DNA from 2 places in the Trinickia violacea genome. Region 2 is predicted to be linked to the other one. Evidence: riboswitches for the same ligand, from Rfam matches in the RefSeq annotation. Region 2 holds a riboswitch; the other holds the start of a gene.
What was found. Region 2 has a riboswitch for S-adenosylmethionine ahead of FAZ95_RS01220 (DUF3293 domain-containing protein). Riboswitches for the same ligand answer to the same signal wherever they lie in the genome.
Positions count from the first base shown of each region.

Region 1: linked by a shared signal. The riboswitch ahead of FAZ95_RS38530 (hypothetical protein) and the one ahead of FAZ95_RS01220 (DUF3293 domain-containing protein) in region 2 are both predicted to bind S-adenosylmethionine.

Region 1 covers NZ_CP040078.1:3,654,418-3,665,966, reverse strand. Annotated here, with positions in the region: gene FAZ95_RS38545 (prolyl oligopeptidase family serine peptidase) at 1-1,115, shown strand, start outside; gene FAZ95_RS40465 (hypothetical protein) at 1,140-3,704, opposite strand; gene FAZ95_RS38530 (hypothetical protein) at 4,366-4,710, opposite strand; SAM-I-IV-variant riboswitch at 4,755-4,862, opposite strand; gene FAZ95_RS38525 (NAD-binding protein) at 5,040-5,840, shown strand; gene FAZ95_RS38520 (hypothetical protein) at 5,999-6,283, opposite strand; gene FAZ95_RS38515 (AraC family transcriptional regulator) at 6,459-7,496, shown strand; gene FAZ95_RS38510 (MFS transporter) at 7,493-8,806, opposite strand; gene FAZ95_RS38505 ((2Fe-2S)-binding protein) at 9,152-9,613, shown strand; gene FAZ95_RS38500 (xanthine dehydrogenase family protein molybdopterin-binding subunit) at 9,617-11,549, shown strand, end outside.
Region 2 covers NZ_CP040077.1:275,801-287,349, reverse strand. Annotated here, with positions in the region: gene FAZ95_RS01245 (SNF2-related protein) at 1-596, opposite strand, end outside; gene FAZ95_RS01240 (metallophosphoesterase) at 859-1,791, opposite strand; gene FAZ95_RS40835 (T3SS (YopN, CesT) and YbjN peptide-binding chaperone 1) at 1,880-2,524, opposite strand; gene FAZ95_RS01235 (ADP-ribosylglycohydrolase family protein) at 2,780-3,688, opposite strand; gene FAZ95_RS01230 (YbjN domain-containing protein) at 3,777-4,283, opposite strand; gene FAZ95_RS01225 (NUDIX hydrolase) at 4,420-5,073, shown strand; SAM-I-IV-variant riboswitch at 5,274-5,379, shown strand; gene FAZ95_RS01220 (DUF3293 domain-containing protein) at 5,408-5,836, shown strand; gene metK (methionine adenosyltransferase) at 5,955-7,103, shown strand; gene FAZ95_RS01210 (hypothetical protein) at 7,227-7,601, shown strand; partial or broken gene tnpC (IS66 family transposase) at 7,907-9,072, opposite strand; gene FAZ95_RS01200 (hypothetical protein) at 9,262-10,113, shown strand.

The DNA of each region.
Region 1 (11,549 bases), on a different replicon from region 2:
TGCCGCAGGGCGCGAACGTGATCGACGCGTTCGAGCTCGCAAGCGACGCCATCTATGTCGCCGAACGTGCCGGCGCGAGCTTCCAGCTTCAGCGCGTGTCGTTCGACGGCAAGGAGAGCAAGTCGATCGGTCTTCCGTTTGACGGCACCCTCCGCGGCCTGGCTACCGATGCGCATGCGCCCGGCGTCATGTTCGGGCTTCAAGGCTGGGTCAAGGCGCCTCGCGAGATCGCATATCAGCCGGGCGCGGCTGCCGCCGCCGACACCGGTCTCGTTCCGCCTTCGAAGACGGAATCCGACGCCTACGAAGCGCACGACGAGTTCGCCACGAGCTACGACGGCACGCGTGTTCCCGTGTCGATCATCGCGAAGAAGGGCGTGACGCGCGACGGCACGCACCCGACGATCGTGCTGGGCTACGGCAGCTATGGCCTGTCGCTGGACCCGGCGTACCGGCCCGAGTGGCAAGCGTGGCTCGAGCAAGGCGGCATCATCGCGGTCTCGCACATGCGCGGCGGCGGGGAATACGGCGATGCGTGGCATCGCGCGGGACAGAAGCTCACGAAGATCAACACGATGCTCGACTTCATCGCTTCCGCGCGCCACATGATCGGGCAGCGCTACACGCAGTCGAAGTATCTGGCGGCCAATGGCCGAAGCGCGGGCGGTATCGTGATGGGGGGTGCGCTGACGATCGATCCGGGGCTGTTCCGCGTCGTGCTCGACGACGTCGGGGTGTCGGATGCGTTGCGCTTCGAGACGGAACCGAACGGCCCGCCGAATGTGCCCGAGATGGGTTCGACTTCAACCGAATCCGGCTTTCACGGCCTGTATGCGATGAGCGCCTATGCGCACATCCATGACGGCACGCCTTATCCTGCGGTGCTGTTTACGACGGGAGCCAACGATCCGCGGGTGTCGCCGTGGCACATGATGAAGATGGCCGCTCGCGTGCAAGAGGCCACGAGCAGCGGCCGTCCGGTGCTGTTGCGCGTCGACTACGACGCCGGTCACGGCATGGGGTCGAGCACGGCGCAACGTGCGAATCAGCTGGCCGACTCGTGGTCGTTCGCGTTGTGGCAGATGGGGGTGGCAGGGTTTCAGCCGCGGCCGTGATGGCCGCGGCGTTTCCCTCAACCGTTATTGCCCGGTGTAGCCGACCGGCACGGTGACGTTGGCCTTGATCACGCTCGGGTTCGAAGACACGACGTAGATCGGGGCCTCGGTCAGCGTCAGGTTCACCACGCCGTTCGTGTAAGGCACGGTGCTCGCGTTGCCCATCATGTCGAGCACCGTCACGTTGCCGCTCGCGCCGCTCGCATCGACGGTCAGCGAGTAGTTCGTGCTGTACGTCTGGCTATAGCTGCCCGCCGACGTCGGCCACTGCGCGTTGTTGTGCGTCCACAAGGCGGTGATGACCGTGTTGCCCGAGAGCTGCTGGAACGCATAGCCATACACCATCGACGGCAAGCCGTTCAGGCGGCCGAGCGTTTGCGTGCCGTCGACAATGCGCGTCATCGCGGCGAACGCCATCGCTTCCGGCTTCGGGCTCAGGTTCGTTGCGCCGTAGTTGCCTTGCGCATCGACGATGTCGAAGAACGAACCGTAGCCGACTTCACCCGGGTAGTCCGGACCGTAGAAGAAGTACGTCACCTGCGCACCTTCGCCGAGGACAATCAGATTCGCACGCGCGGCAACGGCGGCCTGTGCGTAGAGCTGGTTGGCCGACGGGGAGTTCGGGCCGTAGTTCACGTTCGAGTCGTAGCTGATGCCGAGCTCGGTCGACCAGAGCTTCATGTTCGGCTTGATCGTCTGCATCTCCGAGCGCAGCTGCTGCATCTGCTTGTCGAGCGCGTTGGCGACGTTCGCCGGGTTCGGGTCCGTGTCGTACAGCTCGGGCGGATGTGCCGGGTACGTGCCGGCGTTGTAGTAGCCGTGCGTCGTGACGCCGTCGATGTAGTTGCCCAAGCCCAGTGCGGCGTAGGTTTGCAGATAGCCGCTCGAGCACTGCGTCTGGCAGTTGGCCGGGAACGGGTTGGTCGGGCCCATGACGACAGCGTTCGGGTCAGTCGAGTGCAAGCCGGCGTAGACCGCCGCATACATCGCGACGAAGTTCGCTTGCGAATCCACCCACTGCGGCTCCCACGTCACCTGGTAGTAGTTCTTCGACTGGGTCGGGAAGTAAGCCTTGCGGTCCGCTTCCGTATCCGTGCCGACGCGCGCCATGTAGCTCTGGTAGTAGCTCAGATTCGTCGGCGCGTTGGTGTCGTCCTGGTAGGCGCCGGTGGGGCTGGCCCACCCCGGAATGCCGTCGAGGCGCACGAGACGCATGACCTTGCCGCTCGTGTACTGCGAGTTGAGGCTCGAGAGCGACGGCGTCCACGTGTTCGGGCCGTTCGGCTCCATGGTGGAGAGCTCGCGGTCGTCGATCGTTTGCGAAATGTTGAGGTCAGCCAGGGCAGCGGCATTGCTGTTGAAGCCCTGCATGCCGAAGCGGTGCTGATCCTGGTGCGCGTACGTGACGGCCGGGATGGCGCTCGAGACGTTGGGAATGATGCCGAACGTGCTGATGCCCGACGGACGCGTGCCGGCTTCCGGCAAGGTGCCGCCCGCGTTGGCGAGCGTCGCCGTCACGGCGAAGTAGCCGCCGAGCGAGGACTTGCACGAGAGCGTGTTCGTCTGCGCGCCGCTCGCGACCGGGAACGTGCCGCTGCCCTTGATGTTGCCGAGGGCATCCTGAACGGACCAGGTGACGGTATCGGACGACGGCGCGTTGGTGACGAACTGCATCGGGAACGTGGCGCCCGCAGCGAACAGACGCGTGCCGTCCGAGCTCGGCGTATCGGCGGTGATCACGCCGTTGGTGCTGCCGCCGGAGGCCGTGGTGGGCGCGGCGCAGCTGATGGCGCCGCTCGACGACGTGCTCGTGGAGCTGCCCGTAGTCGACGACGAGCCGGTGCCCGTGCTCGTACCGCTGCCGGAGGTCGAACCCGTAGTCGTGCCGGTGCTTGAGCCCGTCTTCGAGCCGGAAGTCGAGCCGGAAGTCGAGCCGGAAGTCGAGCCGGAGGTCGAGCCGGAGGTCGAGCCGGTGCTGGTGCCCGACGTCGAACCGGAGCCCGTGGAGGCGGTGCTGCTCGACGACGGAATCCAGCAGCTCTTGGTCGTGCCGTAGGCGGGATCGCCGCCGAACGCCGCGTTCGTGCAGGCCACGCCGTTCGTGAAGCTCTTGGTCACGTTGTTGGCCGTCGTGCTGGCGCCGAACAGAACGTTCACCGTTCCCGTGAACGAGCAGTAGCCGTTTTCAGACGCGCATTTGGTCCACGAGGTCGTCGCCGGCGTGGAGGTGCCGGTGCTCGTGCTTGTGCTCGTGCCGGAGGTCGAGCTGGAGCTCGACCCGCTCGACGTGCCGCTGGCGTACCAGCAGCTCTTTTGATAGCCGTAGGCCGGGTCCGTTTGGGAAACGACGCCGTTCGTGCAGCTCACGCCGTTCGTGAACGGTCCGTTGACGTCATACGACGTGCTGGTGCCGAAGACGACTTTTGCGCTGCCGCTGAACGAACAGAACTGGTTCTCTTGCGCGCAAAGCGTATAGGTGACCCCGCTGACGACCAGCGTGCTTTGAGCGTGGGCGCTGGTGGTCCAGAGCGCCGCGAGGCTCAAAATCAACCCGAACAGAAGTTCGGTAAAACGGACTTTAGTATTCATTCGCCAAATTGAATTGGCGGATAGACGAAGATGGATGGCTTCTCGATTCGACACGACGTGACCCTTTTTGCGTGGTTGAGTCTGAGGATTTAGGCACGTCGCATGCTAATGGAAATCTAATTCTCAACAAAGGAAATTAATCCTCAAAAAATCGCGTGACGCGAATGAGGATCGGTGTTATTGACCGGGTCGCTCCGGAAATAAATGCTTTAATGGAGCCCGAATAACGGGCCAATATCCCTGAAGGCCGCGATATTTAGCAGACATTTGCCTGCCCTAAACGAGGCTAATCCGCGTCAAAATTGGCTTGGAGATTGCGACCCTCTTTAAAAATACCGTTTCGAAATACTATCCAATTCCGCCATTAGTATTGATTTGCCAATTCGGCAATGATAATTGGCGTGATTATCCTAATTGGATTTCGACGATTTTTAAAAAAGGTGCGGGAGTATAGCAGGTAGGATTTGCGCGGCTTGATTTTTGCGGCGTGTTTTGAATTCGACCCGAATATCATTATTATTTCATTTTGAAAGATTTCTAGTTTGCCAATTGATTCAAAATCATAACATCGGCCGACAAAATGCTTTCACTCGGTGCGCTCACATTGCGCAAGCACACCGAGCGAGCGGGCGAATCAATAACTCGCCCTCATCGAGTCCACTCAAGCGGCGCCGTTTAAGCCGGGCCTACGCACAAAGCAATGCTCTACACGGATGCGCAATACGCCATCGAGAATCAAGAGCTGCTCGCGCAGCGCCTTGGCCCGCCGCTCGCCGATCCCGTCCAGAACGATCTTCTGATCCAGGACGTCACCGCTTCGCAGCACCACGAAATCGCTGACGGACGCTTCCTGCTCGCTGAGATACGCTTTGACGCGTGCGACGACGTCCCGGCTTGCAACGGAGACGAGATGGATGATGTGGGTCAGCTGAAAACCCGGCAGACATTGCGACCAGTTCTCGACTGGGTCCGCTGCCGCGGGTTGTGAGGAGGTGGCTTGACGCATAGAAGCTCCGGAAAGTGATGGTGTTCGAACCGGTGCTAGCTATGCCGCTCCCGCTTCGTTGCCGACAATCGGCCGCATCGCCCTAGCTAGGGCTTCCACCTTGCCCGGGAAGGCAGGTTGGCGTCGGACTCGTCCGACTCTGGATGCAGAACGCATCATAACAAATAAATGCTATCGGCTCAGCCGAGCGGCCGTTCCATGGGCATGGCGCTCATGACAAGCCCATCGGCGGTGTGCAATGATGCCTCGTCAGGCCGCGCTGCCGTTGTTGCGACGCACCCGAAGCCTTGGGTTCGCTCTTGTTCCTGGTTCGACCGTACGAGGAGCCAATGTGGATCTTTCGCGTTAACGAGCCGCGCCTTGGCGCCATCCGGGTGCGCGCGTGGACGCACCGCGCGCGCCGCACTGTCGGCTTGCTGTTCTTGATACTGGGCGGCGCGACCGTTGGGCTTGTCCTGCTCGATCAATCGAATGCGTCGTTCGGGACCAAACTCTTCTCGGCCCTGTGGAACGGCGCGAATCTCATCACGACGCTCGGCGCTTTTTCTGAACTCGACGAGCCTCAGAAGCTGTTCATGCTGCTCGCGATGTTCGCCACGATGGTGGTCGGCGGGTACGCAGTGTCGAGGCTCACGGGCATGCTGTCCGGCGACGACGTGATGTTCTACAAGGAGAACAGGATGATGGAACGCAGGCTCGCGGAGCTCTCCAACCATGTCGTGGTCGTCGGCTTCCACTCGCTCGGCGCGCTGGTCGCCGAGCGTCTGCGCGAAGCGGGCGAGACGGTGCTCGTGGTCGTCGGCGATCAGGCTCAGGCGGACAGGGCCGCGGATCGCGGACACATGGTCGTGCTCGGATTGCCCGGAGTGTTCGACGACGTGCTCAGGCAGGCGCGGCTGGACAGCGCCAAGTCGCTTGTCGTGACGACCCCCGACTCCAACAATAATCTCGCCGTCACCCTGCTCTCGCACACGCTCAACGGCTCGCTCGCGATCTCGGTGCCGGGGGAGAACGGGTTGCGAAAGACCTTGCTGGAAAGCGCCGGCGCAACCAACGTGGTGATCATGGACGAGCTCGTCGCGGATGCGCTGGTCGGCAAGCTCGCGGCGCGCGCCGACGCCGCGAAATGAAGCCTGTTCCGCTCGTCCGCTCAATCGAGCGAATAGAAAAAAGGCCGAAGATTGCGTGAATCTTCGGCCCATAAGTTGTGGTTTTTTTAACTAGCCGGCCCATCTTCGCATGCGCGGCGCCGCGCGCAATTCAAGCCGTGCCATTTCTACCGCTTCTCTCAGGCTGCTGTGCCCTCGCGTGCTTTGATCAGCGCGTGTCGCTCGAGCAGGTCGAGCATCGTGATCACGCGGCATCGCTGAGTGGTCACGAGATCGTGGGTTTTGACGAGCGCTCGAATGCGCTTTTCCCAGTAATCGGCATCGAACCGGTTCGCCGCGGTGGCGGCGTCGGTGCGCGTGACGATTTGGACCATGCGCTCGAAGTGGTCGAGCTGGGTGTCCGCCAGCTTCGCCGGCAGCAGTTCCCCGGTCTTGGCCGTGGGTTGGTCGCTGGTGACAGTCATAGGAGCCCCCGCATCCCGTGTAAAGGCTTCTAGAGCCTTAACCCCGCCCACAATATCGTAGTTTTCTTGCTACGCTTGACCGTGCGTCTCACTTCTCGACGCCGGCAGCCTTACCATTTGGGTTGCCGCTGCCGCCAGCGGCGGCACCGTATTTCTTCCCTCGTCGAAAGGCACCATGACCGAGCGTTCGATGCCGAACGGAACCACGCGCGACGCCGCACTTCGTGACGGCGTCGTGACGCACACTTTCAGCACCCGCGCGCTCACCGCTACCGAACAATTGCTGGCTTGGCGCGCTCGCGTGGGGCACGTGGTGGACGTGCCGCCATCGAAGCAGCAGCTCTCCGAGGGGTTCAACGGACACATCGACTTTTATGGCGTCGGCGGACTGACTTTTACCGATTGCAGCACCGACGCGATGGTCCTGGAGCGCTCGGTCGCGCGCGTTTCCACCGATGCGAATCGGAATATCGCCTTCCATATGTTCCTGGAAGGGGGAGTCGGCAGCGTCACGGGCATGCACAAGAAGCGGAGTGCCGCCGACCCGCAGCACGGCATCGTCGCGCTGGACTTGAACCAGCCGTTCAAGGTCGAACGGGGCGCATGCCGTGTGTTGACGCTGTTCGTGCCGAGGCAGGTCGTGGCAGAGGGGTTGCCGGACGTCGATTCGATTCATGGCCGGGTCGTCCCGCAGGAGTCGCCGCTTGCGCGTCTGATTCTCGATCACGCGGCCGGGATCGTCAGCGGCATTTCCAAGCTTGACTCCGGCGGCGCAGCCGACGCATTGAACACCGGCGCCGATCTTCTGATCGCCGCGTTCCGGCACGACACGAGCTTGAAGGGCGCTGACCGCGCATCGCTTCAAGCCGCGATCATTGGGCAAGTTAGGCGCTACGTTGAGGCCAGTTTGCACCGGGGCGATCTGACGCCGGCGAGCGTCGTCGATGCGCTGCAGTTGAAACGCTCGACGATCTATCGCTGGTTCGAGCACGAGGGCGGACTCGGCGCGTATATCCGCAATTGCAGGCTAAGGGCGGCTGCGGACGAACTGGTGCGTTACCCGCATCTGCCCGTGACGGAAATCGCTTACGGGCTCGGCTTTAACAGCACATCGGATTTTTCCCGTGCGTTTCGCCGCGCCTTCGAGATGAGCCCGCAGGAAATGCGCGCACGTGCGCTGGTGCTTCAGCACGGCGCGGTAGCGGGGGCTTAGTCGGACTCCGGCGCGCGCGGAGGATGAGAGCCCATCGATCCGCGGGACTCGGGAAAGCGATGCAAGCCAACGAGCGTGATGACGGTCGCCGCCATCAGATACCACGCGGGAATCATCGGGTTGCGCGTCAGCTCGATGAGCCATGTCACGAGGAACGGCGAGAATCCGCCGAAGATCACCACGCCGAGCGCGTAGATCACGGCGACGCCGGCCGCACGCTGATGCTTCGGAAGCGCTTCGAGCATCATCGTTGAGCTCGGGCCGGCGTTGTTCACCGCTACCGCCACATAGGCCGTGATGATGACGAGCGCGGCGATGTCGCTGACGCCGTGGGTCAGCGCCCAGAACATGGGGTAGGCGGCGGCCAGCGAGGCCACAAGCGCCACGTATTGCAGCGTCTTGCGGCTCGCGTGCCGGTCGGCGGCACGGCCGAAGAGCGGCGTTACCAGCAGGATCACGAGACCCGACAGGCACGCGGTCAGCATGCTGAACGCGGCAGGCCGGTGCAACGTGCGCACCAGATAGGCCGGCATGTAGAACACGGTCAGATAGATGCTCACCGATGACGCGGCCATGTTCAGGATGCCGTAGACGAGCGTGCGCGGATGCTCAGCCAGCAAGCGCGCGGGCGAGGGTCCGCGCGGCTGCCGGTCCTGGCTCGGCGCCGGCATGCGGCGCCGCAGGTACCAGCCGACCGGGCCGATCAGGCCGCCCAGCACGAACGGAATGCGCCATCCCCACGCTTCTATCGCCGCAGGCGAGAGCAGCGCGGCGGTCAATGCACCCACTAGCGCCGCCGCGAACGCTGCCGCGCCTTGGCTCGCACCGCGCCAGCTCACCATGAAACAGCGGCGCTCGTAGGGCACAGACTCCATCAACGTCGCCGACGCCGGCCCGATCTCGCCCCCCGCCGCGAGCCCTTGCATCAATCGCGCGGCGACCATGAGCACGGTGGCCGCGGCGCCGATCGACGCAGCCGTCGGCAGGCACGCGATGGTCCACGTGCCGATCGTCATCAATAGCAAGGAAACGGTCATGCCGGCTTTGCGGCCGCGCGTGTCGGCGATATGGCCGATCAGGACCGCGCCGAGCGGCCGCATCACGAAGCCCGCGCCGAAGGTGGCGAGCGAGAGCAGAACGGATGACGCGGGGCTGCTCGATGGAAAGTACAGCTTGCCGATCAGGAGCGCGGAGAAACTGTAGACGGTGAAGTCGTAGGCGACAAAGCCGTTGCCGATCACGATCGCAACGATGAAGCGCGTGAAATCGGCTCGGGGCGGAACGGCTAACTTGTCGGCTACGTTGTGCATGAGTGAGGGGGCACTGAATAGAACCTTTCGTCTCCATCTTTACGGACGGCGAACGGAAATCTTGATGCCGCGTTGCTGCAAAACGCACCGCTCATTCATGGGGCAGGCGCTCAACAGGATTGGGCAAGAAATTCAGAGAATCGAACAAACACAATCTTGCGCGATCGCTGCACACTCCAGCAGTTCGTCTCCGGCCTGGCCCGGGCGCGGCATGCCGCGCCGGAAAGCCGTTGACGCCCCCCACGTGATCGCCTCCGCTTGCGGCCCGCCGATCGATGAGACTCAGCACCGGTCGACCCTGCGCCTTGCAAACGAGCGCATCGAGAACACTCCACGGAGCCGTCGATGTCCATCTCCTTCACTCTCAACGGCAAGCCCACCACGCTGGATGCCGATCCCAACATGCCCTTGCTGTGGGCGATCCGCGAAGTCGCGGGGCTGCACGGCACGAAGTTCGGCTGCGGCATGGCGCAATGCGGCGCGTGCACGGTCCATCTCGAAGGGCAGGCCACGCGCTCGTGCGTGCTGCCGCTCGCGGCCGTCGCCGGCCGGCACGTGACCACGATCGAAGGCTTGGAGAGCAAGCCCGCGAAGGCCGTGCAGGCGGCGTGGGTCAAGCTCCAGGTGCCGCAATGCGGCTACTGCCAATCCGGGCAGATCATGTCGGCCTCGGCGCTCCTGGAACAAAACCACGCGCCCACCGATGCCGACATCGACGCCGCGATGAGCGGCAACATCTGCCGCTGCGCGACCTACACGCGCATTCGCGCGGCCATCCACAGCGCCGCCGACTCGATCAAGGGATAAGCCATGACGACCGATACGACCGATATCGTTGATGACGTCGCGCGCCCGGCGCGGCGCACGTTTCTGAAGGGCGCGGGCACGGTGGCTGCCGTGGCGCTCACCATCGGCTTCGAATGGGCCGGCCCGGCGCGGCGCGCGTTCGCGGCGGCTCCGGCCCATTCGGGCGGCACCTTCGCGCCCAACGCGTTCCTGCGCATCGGCGCCGACGACAGCGTGACCGTGATTGCGAAGCACGTCGAATTGGGCCAGGGCGCTTACACGGGCATCGCCACGATCGTCGCGGAAGAGCTCGACGCCGATTGGACGCAGGTGCGCGTCGAGAGCGCGCCGGCCGATGCAAAGCGCTACGCGAATCTCGCATTCGGCACGATACAGGGCACGGGCGGCAGCTCGGCCATGGCGAATTCGTGGATGCAGCTTCGCCAAGCCGGTGCGAAAGCGCGCGCGATGCTCATCTCGGCGGCGGCCGCGAAATGGAAGGTGCCGGCCGCTCGGCTGCGTACCGAACGCGGCAGCGTCGTCGACCCGGCGAGCGGCCGCCGCGCGACCTACGGTTCGCTGGTCTCCGCCGCGGCCAAGCTGCCCGTGCCGGATACCGTCACGCTCAAAGACCCCAAGGATTTCAAGCTGATCGGCGCGAAGATCCCGCGCGTGGACGCGGCGGCGAAGTCGAACGGCACGGCCCAGTTCACGATCGACGTTACGTTCCCCGGCATGGTCGTGGCGCTCATGCAGCGTCCGCCGCTGTTCGGCGCGACGGTGAAGTCGTTCGATGCGACCGCGGCCAAGGCGGTGCCCGGCGTGGTGGATGTCGTGCAGGTGCCGCGCGGCGTGGCTGTCGTCGGCAAGAGCTTCTGGGCCGCGAAGCAGGGACGCGACGCGCTCAAGGTCGAGTGGGACGACACGAACGCCGAAAAGCGCAGCTCGGCGGACATCATGGCTTCGTACCGCCAGCTCGTCGACCAGCCGGGCAATCCGGCGCGCGTTGCAGGCGACGCGTCGCAAGCGATCCAGGGCGCCGCCAAGAAAATTTCCGCCACCTACGAGTTTCCGTACCTCGCGCACGCGCCGATGGAGCCGCTCGATGCGGTCGTGAAGCTCACGGCCGATAGCTGCGAGATCTGGGCCGGCGACCAGTTCCAGACCGTCGACCAAGCCAACGCCGCGCGCACGGCGGGCCTGCCGCCCGAGAAGGTGAGCATCCACACGCTCTACGCGGGCGGCAGCTTCGGGCGGCGCGCGAACACCGAGTCGGACTACATCGTCGAAGCGGTGTCGATCGCCAAGGCGCTCGGCGCGAACGGCACGCCGGTCAAGCTGCAATGGACGCGCGAGGACGACATCCACGGCGGCCGCTATCGCCCGATGTATTTCCACAAGCTCGAAGCAGGCCTCGACGCCAACGGTCAGTTGATCGGCTGGCATCACCACATCGTCGGGCAGTCCATCCTCGGAGGTACACCGTTCGCGGCCGTGATGGTCAAGGACGGCATCGATTCGACTTCCGTCGAGGGCGCCGCGAACATCGCCTACGCGATTCCGAACGTCAACGTCGAATTGACGACGACGCAATCGGCGGTGCCGGTGCTGTGGTGGCGGGTTGTCGGCAGCTCGCATACCGCGTTTGCCGTCGAAGCGTTCATGGACGAAGCGGCGCACGCGGCCGGGCAGGACCCCTACACGTTCCGGCGGAACCTGCTCGAGCACGAGCCGCGCATGAAGGCGGTGCTCGACCTGGCGGCCCAGCGCGCAGGGTGGAGCAGCACGCCGCTGCCTGCGGGCAAGGGCCGCGGCATCGCGGTCGCCGAGGCGTTCAACACCTACGTCGCGCAGGTCGCCGAGGTGACCGTCGACAAGGACGGCAAGGTCAAGGTCGATCGCGTGGTCTGCGCGGTGGACTGCGGCACGCCGATCAACCCCGACATCATCGCGGCGC
Region 2 (11,549 bases):
AAAGTCCTCGCATCAACGATGGTCGCGTCGATGCCGAATCGAAGCTTCAATTCGTCACGCCATTTTTCGCGAAGCACTGCCGGACAAACGATCAGTAGGCGGCGCATGTCTTCGCGCGCGCGAAGTTCCGTCCAGATGATTCCTGCCTCAATCGTCTTGCCAAGACCAACCTCGTCCGCGATCAACAAGCCATCTGCCGGAGATTCAAGCAGCGTCAACAGCGGCTTGTACTGGTGGGGATAAAAATCGGTATTGGTCACGCCCATCGAATACACGAGATTTGCCAGGCGACCAGAAAGGTGCACGTGCGTCAAACTGCGGCGCAAATCCTCCGAACGCCCATAGCGACCTGTTTCGATCAGCTCGAATCGGTCCTTCGAAGCGATGACGCACACTTCTTCGAGTTGGTCTTCAGCAACGTAATCGAGAGAGCCGTCCTGCCAACGCACCCCGTGATAGTGCACGCTTCCCCGGTTGCGAATTTGCCCGGTGGTCGCTCCGATCTTGCCGGGATTATCGATACGCCGGACGTCCGTTCCAGGTGCCCAAGTGGTCAGATTGCATCCCGAAGTAGTTAATTCGGCTGAATTTTCCATGCCAGAAGTCACCGCGTCTTTTAGAGAATTCCGGTTAAAAAGTAACTGCTAGAGCAATTCAGCTCGGCCTCTTGCGAGAAACCGCAGACGAGCCGAGGGAATATTGACCGAACAAGCCGTGCGCAACAGCGCAGCGCTTAGGCGAAACTGGTCGGTCCGGTCACCCGTTTGGTGCGCTTGTGGCAGTGCAAATTGCGCCTTCGCATCCCCTGGCTTGCCCATTCGAACTCGGCTTTGATTTCTGACGACATCAAGCTCTCCACTAGTTGGAGCATACAAAATGGCCTGCGTCCAATTCGGCCTCCCCGTCCCAGCGGTACCCGACGAGCGGCCCGCCCTTGCCAGCACTGTAATCGACGCAGGCGACCTTGGACGACTGAAGCTTCGGCGTGCCAGTCAGCCAATAGTGACCAAAAAACACCGGCTTGTCGGCCGTGTAGCCGGGAATCGATCCCCGCGGAATGGGCATCTCGGGCAACTGCGCGCGCGTCTCGGCATCGATCATGGCCGCCGCTTTGTATGTCGCTGCATTCGTATCCCACCAGCACAAGCGCACTCGCGAGCGCTCGATCCCGTCTTTGTCGAAAAACACGTGGCCGTCGGGTAGATCGATCTCGAGTCCCTTGGTGAGCCCCTCGATCGTACGAAACTCCATCGAACACTCCCGGCTTGCAGCGACCATCAGCGACTCATCAAGCGTTTGGCCCGGCTTGAGGCGCGGCGCGACTTCGGCCATATAGCCGTGATGCCAACATGCGTGTACCACGCGCAGCCCAGGCAAATCGAGCCAAAGGGGAAGTGTCAGAAACCAGTCAATGAAATGTCTGTGCAACCGAGGCCTTGATTTCACTTCCTCGAGGAAGGCTTTATGCTGGTGGAGGTTCTTCGCTCCCTGCGCGCCTTGGTGCGTGCGCAGGAAATCACCCGGGACGGAAGGATCTGACAGAGACCAGGCAATGGCGTTGAATTCGTGGTTTCCCATCACCGCCAGTGCATTCCCTGCGTCGATCATGCGACGAACCAACTTGAGCGTTTCAACTTGGTGCGGTCCGCGGTCGATGAAGTCACCGACAAAGATCGCTTGGCGGCCAGCCTGCCACCAAGTGCGATTGCGCTCGCGGTAGCCAAGTTTCTCCAGCAATGTTCGGAGTTTGCCGACTTGGCCGTGGATATCCCCGATGATGTCGTAGTTCACACGCCCCCCGTATTGTCATTGTCGTACGTTTGGAATCACCACAGACCAACCTAGCAAACGTGGGTGGAGGTTCGCCTCCACATTTACCCTAACCTGCCACTGCCGCCGCACACCGCCCTTGACCCAGGAGCGACCGCTCAAGCCGCAGGATGAGCGACAGGTGTTTCAGCCACGATAGGTCAAGCCTTGGGCTCGCGCCGGTCCGGGAGCTGCTTCCAGTTGTCATCGGGCAACTACAAGGCGTCAGTCGCCTGTCCCACAGGTCATGGAGACCCTTTGCGGGTGAGGCTAAAGTTCCGTTCTCGGAATGAACGTAATGTTTTGTTAAACTGTTTGCGGATTCAGCTAACGCCGTTCGACCACCGAACTCTCCCTGCAGCAACGCGCCCATACTGTCTGCTACCGTACAAAAATGATGAAGTAGCTGAACGACATGCGCAGGCACAAACGGCGCAGAGGATATCTCAGCGAGACCATAGATCGTCTGATTTCGGAAAATGAGGCGAACTAGCGCCTCATTGGCATTGATATCATCCAGTCGAGAAAAAATCCTCGGATCGTCTGCGACGTCACTAAGGATCCGCGAATCTAGGCGAACGTGCTGTTGATCCCCGATCAGTCGGACAAACACTACGGCGCTGCGACAGCCGATCGCGACATCCCGATCTTCGTCGAATTCGAGGTCCTCGGTGCTGGTCGCCTGCCTCAGCGCGGTAACCGTGCAGCGCTCCACATTGTGTTACATGGCACTCTGGGTCGCTAACGGTTGAAAATGAACGCCACTAACGTGCGGCCCCATTGCAATACCACTCGGACTCGGGGTGGATATGTCCAACGACGTCCAGCGGCCCGTCGGGCAAGGTTTTCAGCACTATCGTGCTTCATTTCTCATGCCTTTCGGGACGGCGCGTAGGCCGATAAGTCGCTTCAAAACGTCACGCGACCGTATGCAATGGCGATCGAAATCGAGTTCCAACTTGTAGCCGATTCATTGCACGTCTTTTGGACGAGCGAGCTTGTCGGCTAACCCGCGGATCTCGTCTCTCATCACCAATGTGTCTAGCCACTGTTGAGGAATTTCCGCCATGCCATAGTGAGCGCCGGCGAGCTGCCCGCAGATCGCGGCAGTTGTGTCCGCATCGTCACCGAGGTTGGTTGCGCGCAGGATCGCCTCCTCGAACGTAAAGGTATTGGCAAAACACCAGAGCGCCGCTTCAAGGCTATCGATGACGTATCCCGAGCCCCGAATTCCATTTTCGGTCTTGCTGCGATAGCTTCCGGCAGCGATCGCTCTCACGCTTTCACAATCCCCGACTGGCAAGCCGCTCGTAGCCATAATCGCCTCTTTCGTTTCGCCGCTTAGTGCCCGAAAGAGCATCGCGCCAAAAAGCCGGGTCGCTTCCACGCACTCCCGTGCGCCGTGTGTCAGACGCGAGCTTTGCCCGGACCTCTCGATGACCTGCTCGAGGTCGTGGTGAAAGAACATGGGTATTGGCGCCAATCGCATGAGGCAACCATTTCCCGCGGCAAAGCGGTCCGTCGATCCGCTGAACGGCTCGCCCGTTTCCTTAAATCGCCATAGGGCGTCGTCGACTGTGCCACCGACGTCAAAGCACGAACCATTGCTACTTAGATATCCCTCGTCCATCCATCGACAAAAGCGCTCCATCATGTCCCGCGCATCGAATCTGTCGAGTTCAACAAGACTGGAAGCCATGCAAAGCGCCATGGAGGTGTCGTCGGTCCACTCCCCGGGCTTCAGATTGAACGGGCCACCGCCCGTCATATCGACGACGGGCTTGAATGTCCCCCGCGGCCGAAACTCAACCGTTGTTCCAACGGCGTCCCCGCACGCCAAACCGAGAAGACACCCACGAAAGCGATCCACTTTGTTCATTTCCACCCCGTTCTGCCATATTGGTCAGTTATCGCCAGATGCGTCATACGCGTCGATCACGGTAGCGTGATCGCGCGCGGAAAAGCCATCAATTCAGCAGCCTCGCAGCGTGGCTTGTCAGGCGACAGGAGTCGGTCGGCTCGCCGTCATTTACTTGCTCCTGCTGCTCGTTTTTTTGGTCAAGAGTAATGAGGCCGTCCTCATTCTTTGAACCCGTGACGTACTCGAGCATCGACGCGAACCGATGCAAGTTGACCATGAACTGGCCTGCGATGAGGCCGTGAACATACGTCATGGGGTAGTCCACCACCAAGTCATTGTCATCGTCTAGCCAGAACGACGCCATGAAGACTTCCGCGTTCAAGCGGTGCTCGAATTCACGCTTTTGCTCTTCGAATGCGTCCTTTGCCACCGGTAGATAGGTAATGAATCGAACGAATTTCCTGTCCTCGTCGAGCACGACGAGATATCCGATTCCGGCCGCCGTATGCAGCGCGATCCTCGCTTGCTCCAGCTTGCACGACACGCCGGAATCCTCGATGTGAGCCGCGAGGGTTTCAAGTGTGATGTCTTTTTCCGTCCAGATTTTTTGCATGCTATCTCCCCGTCAAACGTCGTGTCGCAGTCCGTGAGTACCAGCCGCTCGCGCCATCCATGTCGCCGCGTAACTTAGTTGCAGTACACTACTTACTAGTGTAGTCATGATAGTGGCAAATTGCAACTAAGAGTCGATGAAAAAACTGTTCCCTCTCGTGACGGCTGACGTCGCGCTATTTACGATCGAAGACCACAGCTTGCGAGTGCTGCTCGTCAAGCGCGCGAACGAACCCGAGCAAGGCACGTGGGCCCTGCCCGGCGGCGTGCTCGATCCGGGAAAGGACTGCAGCCTTGATGACACGGCTCGACGGGTGCTTTCAGGGAAAACCCACGTCGATGTGCCTTTTCTGGAGCAAGTCGCGACGTTCAGCGGCGCCAAGCGAGATCCTCGGGGATGGTCGCTAAGCGTGCTCTATTACGCGCTATTGCCGCGCGATCAAGTTCCCGCAGTGGCGGGCGAGAAGACCGAAGAAATCAAATGGGTCGAAGCCTTCACACCTGCGGTCCCGCTCGGATTCGACCACGCTAACCTGTTGGCAACGGCGCACGCGAGATTGCGTGACAAGGTGCAGCGCGCCGCACTACCGCTACACCTGTTGCCTGCGCGCTTCACGCTCACCGACTTGCAGCGAACGTGTGAAGTCATCCTCGGTCGGCCGCTCGATAAGAGCGCCTTCCGAAGGCGCCTAAAAGACGAGCCCGGTCTGATCGAGCTTGAGGGTGAGTTTTTGCGCGGTGCCCAGCGGCCAGCGCAGTTGTATCGCGCAGACGATGGATTTCGCTTTTGATCCTGTGCCGCCCTCGCGCCGCGTCAAAGTGCATGACATCCGACGCGCTTGCTCGATTCAACGGCCATGGTCGCTGAGCCGCAGGCAGCCTGGTAGCGCTCCCCGCACCAAGTCTGACCGCTCTCGCGAGGCATCCGTAGCGACGAATTTTCGCCAACGCGAATGATGATTGACATGTTTCGAGGCGACGTGCTTAAATTGCGGCGCATTCTGAATTGGGTCGACGCCCAAGCCAACCTGCCTTCCCGGGCAAGGTGGATCGCGAAAGCGGATGTGGCTCCTACGGGAGCAACCAAGCGGGCAACGCGTCGACCCTCCTTTATCGGAGGGTTTTTTGTTTCCAGACTCAGACATCCCACGCAACACTATCCAGGCTTACCTGGAAACCCACTACCACGTGAGAGGCGACACGCCGACGACGTTGCTCGTCGGCCAGTTCAACGCCACCCTCGCCGTCCTTCATGAAGCCCGTCGAGTCACGGCGAGCGCGTTTGTCACTGCCTGCAATCCGTTCAGCCAGAGCCTAGACCCAGAGGCCAATGCCGCTCGGCACGAGGAGCTGGCACGCGACCTGGAAGGACAAGGCCTTACGTTCATCGAGGGTGTCGGCAAACATCCCTCAAATGACTGGCCTGCCGAAGCGAGCTTCCTTGTGCTGGGCGCGAATGTCGACGTCGCGAAGACCTTGGGCTCAAGACACGGGCAGAACGCGATCATCTGGTGCGGAGCCGATGCCGTGCCTCAGCTGATTCTCTTGCGCTGACCCGCGCTCAATGCATGACGTACGGCTGGTCTGCCGCCCATGTGGGAAAGGACCGGGGGGATTTGTTCCAGATTGCCGCCCCCGACATTTGTCGAACGCGGCTAAACAGGAGTTGCTGATGACAATTCAAAACGGGCTTTTTTCTTCAGAATCCGTTTCCGAGGGACATCCTGACAAGCTCGCCGACCGGATTTCCGACCGCATCCTCGATGCATTCCTCTCCAAAGACCCTTACGCACGGGTGGCCTGCGAGACGCTGCTTGCCGACCAGTGCGTGATCGTCGCAGGTGAATTTAAAACGAAGCGGATCGACGATTTTCACGCCGTGCGCGAGTCTGCCGCATCCCTGGTCCGCGACGTGCTGCGCGAAACCGGGTACCGCGATGCCGAGACGGGCATTTCGCCGGACCGGTGCGAGATCCAGATCCGCTTCAACGGCCAATCGCAGGATATCAGTCAGGGCGTCGACCGCGCTGATGGCGTACTGGGAGCGGGCGATCAAGGACTGATGTTCGGCTACGCGACTGACGAAACGCCTGAGTTGATGCCCGCGCCGATCGTGTACGCGCATCGGCTCGTCCGTCGGCAGGCGGAGCTTAGAAAGACCGCAGCACTTCCTTGGCTCCAGCCCGACGCGAAGTCTCAGGTCACGCTCCGCTATGTAGACGGGCGCCCAGTGGCCATCGAGGCCGTCGTCCTGTCGACCCAGCACGATGACGGCATCGATCTCGAAGATTTGCGGCACGCCGTGCAAAAGCACGTCATCAATCCGGTGATTCCCGAAGCGTTACGCTCGAAGTCTTTGCGCACGTTAATTAACCCGACAGGACGCTTCGTGACCGGTGGCCCCAAAGGCGATGCTGGACTGACCGGCCGCAAGATCATTGTCGACACCTATGGCGGCGCGGCGCCCCATGGTGGTGGCGCTTTCTCGGGCAAGGATCCGTCGAAGGTGGATCGGTCGGCCGCCTACATGGCCCGCTTCCTCGCGCGCCAAGTCGTGGCGCGTGGCTGGGCCAGACGGGCGCTGGTTCAACTGGCCTATGCAATCGGCGTCGCCGAGCCCGTGAGCTTCGTCGTGGAGACTTACGGAACCGCCACGGATACGCGACGGGATATCGCCGTCCAACTCGCGCGCGAATTCGACCTTCGTCCGCAAGGGATCATCGACACGCTCGACCTGTTGCGGCCAATCTACTATCCAACGGCCGCATACGGGCATTTTGGACGCGACGATCTGAGACTACCGTGGGAATCGGTGACCTGACATGGCGGCGTGTGGGGAAGCGCCGATCGCTTCAGTTTCATGAAGGCTATAGGCTATATACCAAAGTGTCCGAACCGTCGTCGACCTTCCAGCTTTCGCTTACACACACCACAGGATCGAAAAATGGATAACGATTATGACGAAGTCAATATCTACAGCGAGGAGCCGCCGGTTTGTCCGTACTGTGACGAGCTTGGAAGCTGCCCCCACCTTCTGCTGAACGTGGAAGTGACATTTAGAACGGTCGAGAGCGGGGTCCTCTTTGACGCTTTCAACGCCCGTCTGCTGAGCGCAGCCGAACAGAACGGCGGGAACCCCAGCTGCGACGGTTCGGATAGATTTGACCAACTTCTCTCGGAAGTCGATGAACTTGCGGACGCCGTGAGGTATTGGACCTTTGAAGACGGACCTGGAATGTCATCAAATTTCCAGCTTTACTACGCCGAGTCGCCAGAGCGAACGATGAAAGCGCTTGAACGACTCTCCGCGCCAATATAGCCCCTATCCGATAGCGACGGCCCACGTTGTATTGGACAACCGCCTGTCCCGGTTCAGGCGTGCGCCGGTACCATCGGGCCGCCTCGGCGAAGCCCTGACGTCAAGCCCCTCGAAGAATGCACGCTTTCGCGACGAGCAAGTTCGCGTGAAGATCTGCGAGTAAGGCAGGTCGCGCTCGACCTGCCGCTTGATAGGCGCGGCACATCTCAGCAGCAACATATGCACCTCGCGACGGCCATCCGCAACGCGACGCCCGCGTGAGGCATGATCGGGAAGCGGCCTACCGGACTCTCACTGGCTAGCTGTCAGGCAGCAGACGTTGGTGGGCCGGACTGTCGGGACAGCTTCCCGGCAACGTTCCAGGGCAACAGTTCGTCGATGCGGTTGATGGGATGATCAGCGATATGGGTCAAGACGTATTCGAGGTAGGCGTGCGGGTTGATCCCGTTGAGTTTGCACGTTCCGATCAGACCGTACATCGCGGCAGCCCGTTCGCCCCCGCTATCGGAGCCGGCGAACAGGAAGTTCGCCCCAGACTCACACAGCGCAGCGCGTTTTAGGCTAGGGCCTTGTTAATCTCGGCACGGCCTTCTTCGCAGTACAGCGCGAGCGCGTCCCGCTAGTTGAGCGAGTAACGGATCGCTTTGGCCAGTTCGGATTTCTTTGACAGCGTTGCGAGTCTGTCCGTCATCCACGTCTTGATGGTCACGAGCAGCGCCGCGCTTTTCTCTTGCCGCACGCGCAGCCGCTCAGCAACTGGTTTGCCACGGATGCCAGCCTCGATGCCGTAAAGTTCTCCGATCAGTTCGAGCACCTGTCGGGTCGCTTCTGTAGGCATGCGGGCGTGAGCGTCGCAGACGTACCGCCTGGCATGATCCCTGCGTCCGACCTCACGGACCTTGCCGCTCTCGTACAGCTCGTTGAAGCCGTCGTAGGCGTCGGCCTGCAGGATGCCCTCGAATCCGGCCAGATGGGTCTGGGGATGGATGCCTTTGCGATCGTGCGAGTAGGCAAACCACACCGCGGCCGGTTCCGCCGAGCCCGACCGGCGGTCGTCGCGCACGTACACCCAGAGTCGCCCAGTCTTCGTCTTCTTGTTGCCCGGCGCGAGCACCGGGATCGGCGTGTCGTCTGCGTGCACCTTCGACGGTGCCATGGTGTAGCGGCGCAGCGCCTCGGTCAGCGCTTCGCAAAGGGCCTCACACTGGCCGCCCCAGCGTCCCATACTGGCCGCGTCGAGCTTGACGCCATCGCGCGCGGCAATCTGCGACTGCCGATACAGCGGGGCGTGGTCAGCGTACTTCGAGACGAGGATGTCGGCCAGCAGGCTTGGATGGGCGATGCCGCGCGTGATCGGCAGGCCGGGCATGGGCGGTTGCGAGAAGTGGTTGCCGCACGGACAAACTATCTTGCGCCGGATCGTGCGAATCACCTTGAATATCGCCGCGATCCGGGCGAGTTGCTCGGACATCTATTCAAGCCAGCGAGAATTTGCTTTGACACACTAAATTTCCTCGACTCAAGGCCGACAACCAGAGATATAGGAGCCGACTTGGGAACACCAGAACGCGAGTTTTGGCGACCTAGCCCGGCGTACAAAATATCCCGGTCCATCGGAGGTCGAATGTCAAGCCCTAGGAAAGGAACTACAACAAAGCCAGTGGAAACAAAGCGTCACCAGGCACCAGGCACCCCCCCGGCAGAAACGAACATAGCCGCTCACGGGGCCACCAAATCGCCCACGTCGCTACAGAAGGAAGTCGACGAAATCACGGCCCAGCTCCTCGCCGCCAATGCCAGCCTTTCCGGCCTCGAGGTGGAATCAAAGGAAGCAACGCGCAAGATAGCCGAAGAAACTGCAAGGGCGGACCGGAATGCGCGCTTGTTAAGCGAGTGTGAGACGTCGCTACGGCGCATGACAGAACAAAGAGACGCCGCCGAGGCCGACCTTCACAGCATCGAAGACAAACTTAACGTCGGGCAAGTACAACTGAGTGTTCGAATCGAGCAGATGAAGGAACTCATGTCGATGCTGGACGAACTCCAAACCCACGTCGATCAGCTCGCTCAGGTATCCCCTAAGACCTACGAACATTTCCGGAATGTGCGGTTCACGCTGGGCGGCCTGCTACCCCGCGCTAATCGTAGGCCTCCTGCGCAAGGTTCAATGGCGGACTTCGATGACTTCGTCTTCAAAGTCGGAGCGATTCCTGCGGAGAAGATTCGCTTGGCCAACAAGGCAGTCGTCGAAGCAATGGACTCCTTACGCGATTCGAACGACCTGACTGCGGCGTCGATGCTGGGCATGAGTGACGAAGCGCTTCAACTATCTCGACAGATGAACTATCGCGACAAGCAGCAGCTGATTAATTCGAGGCTACCAATCTGGCAATATCGGTTCTCCGTTGTCCCCGTCAGCGCGCCTTCTGATGGCAGACCTCGCGAGCTTGATCAACGCGCGTTGGCCGCTTCGGTGCTTGCCAGCTTTAAGGACTTGGAGTCGCTGCTCTAGCAACATGTTCAAGAGCGCTCGACTGGTGGGGCTCGCCTTCGTCGGTTGCCCCGCTTGCCAATGCACTGATCTACGTGGATCTTGCCGCTTTTGTAGGACTGCGGCTCCAGCCACGACGCACGCCCCCATCTGGCGCGGGTTGCTGAACGGTCGCCAGAACAGTTCGAGCCCGAGACGCGACGCGCCCACTTCGCCAATGCCCTTCAGGCGCACCAGGTCATGGTTTTGCTGACGCGCAAATGCGGGCAGGCTTACCTGTCGGTTCTTCTCCGGCGCCGCACAAGCTGCGTGAGCGGCGGCGCAAAGGAGTCACTGCGGATTCCGCCTGCTGGAATTTCCCGGCGAGAAGATATCTCTTGGCCAGCCGATCGACGTCTCCACAGATTTGCAGCGCACTGTCGGAACCACGACTACATCATCGGCTTCGCCTTCTTTTCGAAACTGCGAGCAACCTTCAAAAAGACGGAGCGGGGCCTCATCCATCGAGCTGAGCAAATGAGGCTGGTGATCCTGGACACTGCCCAAGCGTCTAACGTCATCTGCGACACGAAGTTCTACTTGGTCCTGCCGCCCCAAGAGTAGAGCGAGTGGGAGTCGTCGCCGGAATCGTTCAACCGTCGGGACGTCGGCGATCGAATCGTCTTGTCGGCGGGGCAGGTTCAACGGTCCGCGGTGAAGCTCGAAAAGTTTCGCGGGCACCCCGTGTCCCCGCCCGCCTTGGGGCTGCTCCCCTTGTATGCGGTCGCACGCATTCCGGTCCCGCGTCGCAGGGAGTTCGCCCTCTGGGCCGTGAGCTGTTTGCCGGATACGAACCGCTACGCTGCGCCCCGGCTCGCCTGCGCCAACTTCGAGGGGGAATGGAGGCATTCGTGGTCGGCTATTTCAAAGACGAGCCAAGCAAGCTGTGGGGGTTCGTCAATGTCGTCCCGCAAATCTTATTCGGCGGCTTCGGAAACAAGAGCTCGTTTACCAAAGCGTTCCCGTCGATCGACTTGCGCAAGGGACACTACCAGGCCCCGGGGCAGCACCAAGTCTCTTCTCGCGCCGATTCTGGCCTCTCATCCCGCCCCTGCCCCGGTTGCGTCGACTTGCGTTCGCAAAGTCGCGTGAGAACCTGGTGTTGTCGCCACAACGAAGTACGCGGCGACAGGAAGAGGCCGGTGATGGGTTAGCGGGCCGGTTGCCCCGCCTGCCCCACGGCACGCATGTGCGTCGGCCTGCTTGCAGGTTTCTAGGCCCTTAACCTCAAGGGAAACTCTTATGAATCAATCGATGGTCCGTCACGCCGTGTCTGTTGCAGCTGTCCGGCATTCGGCCAATACGCATACCAGAACGGATGCGACTGCCCTGAGGCCCACCGGGATTGCCCCACCGACACCAGCCCCAGTCCGGTCAACCTTATCCCTTGGGCCAAAGTTCCGCCTTCGCATGACGAG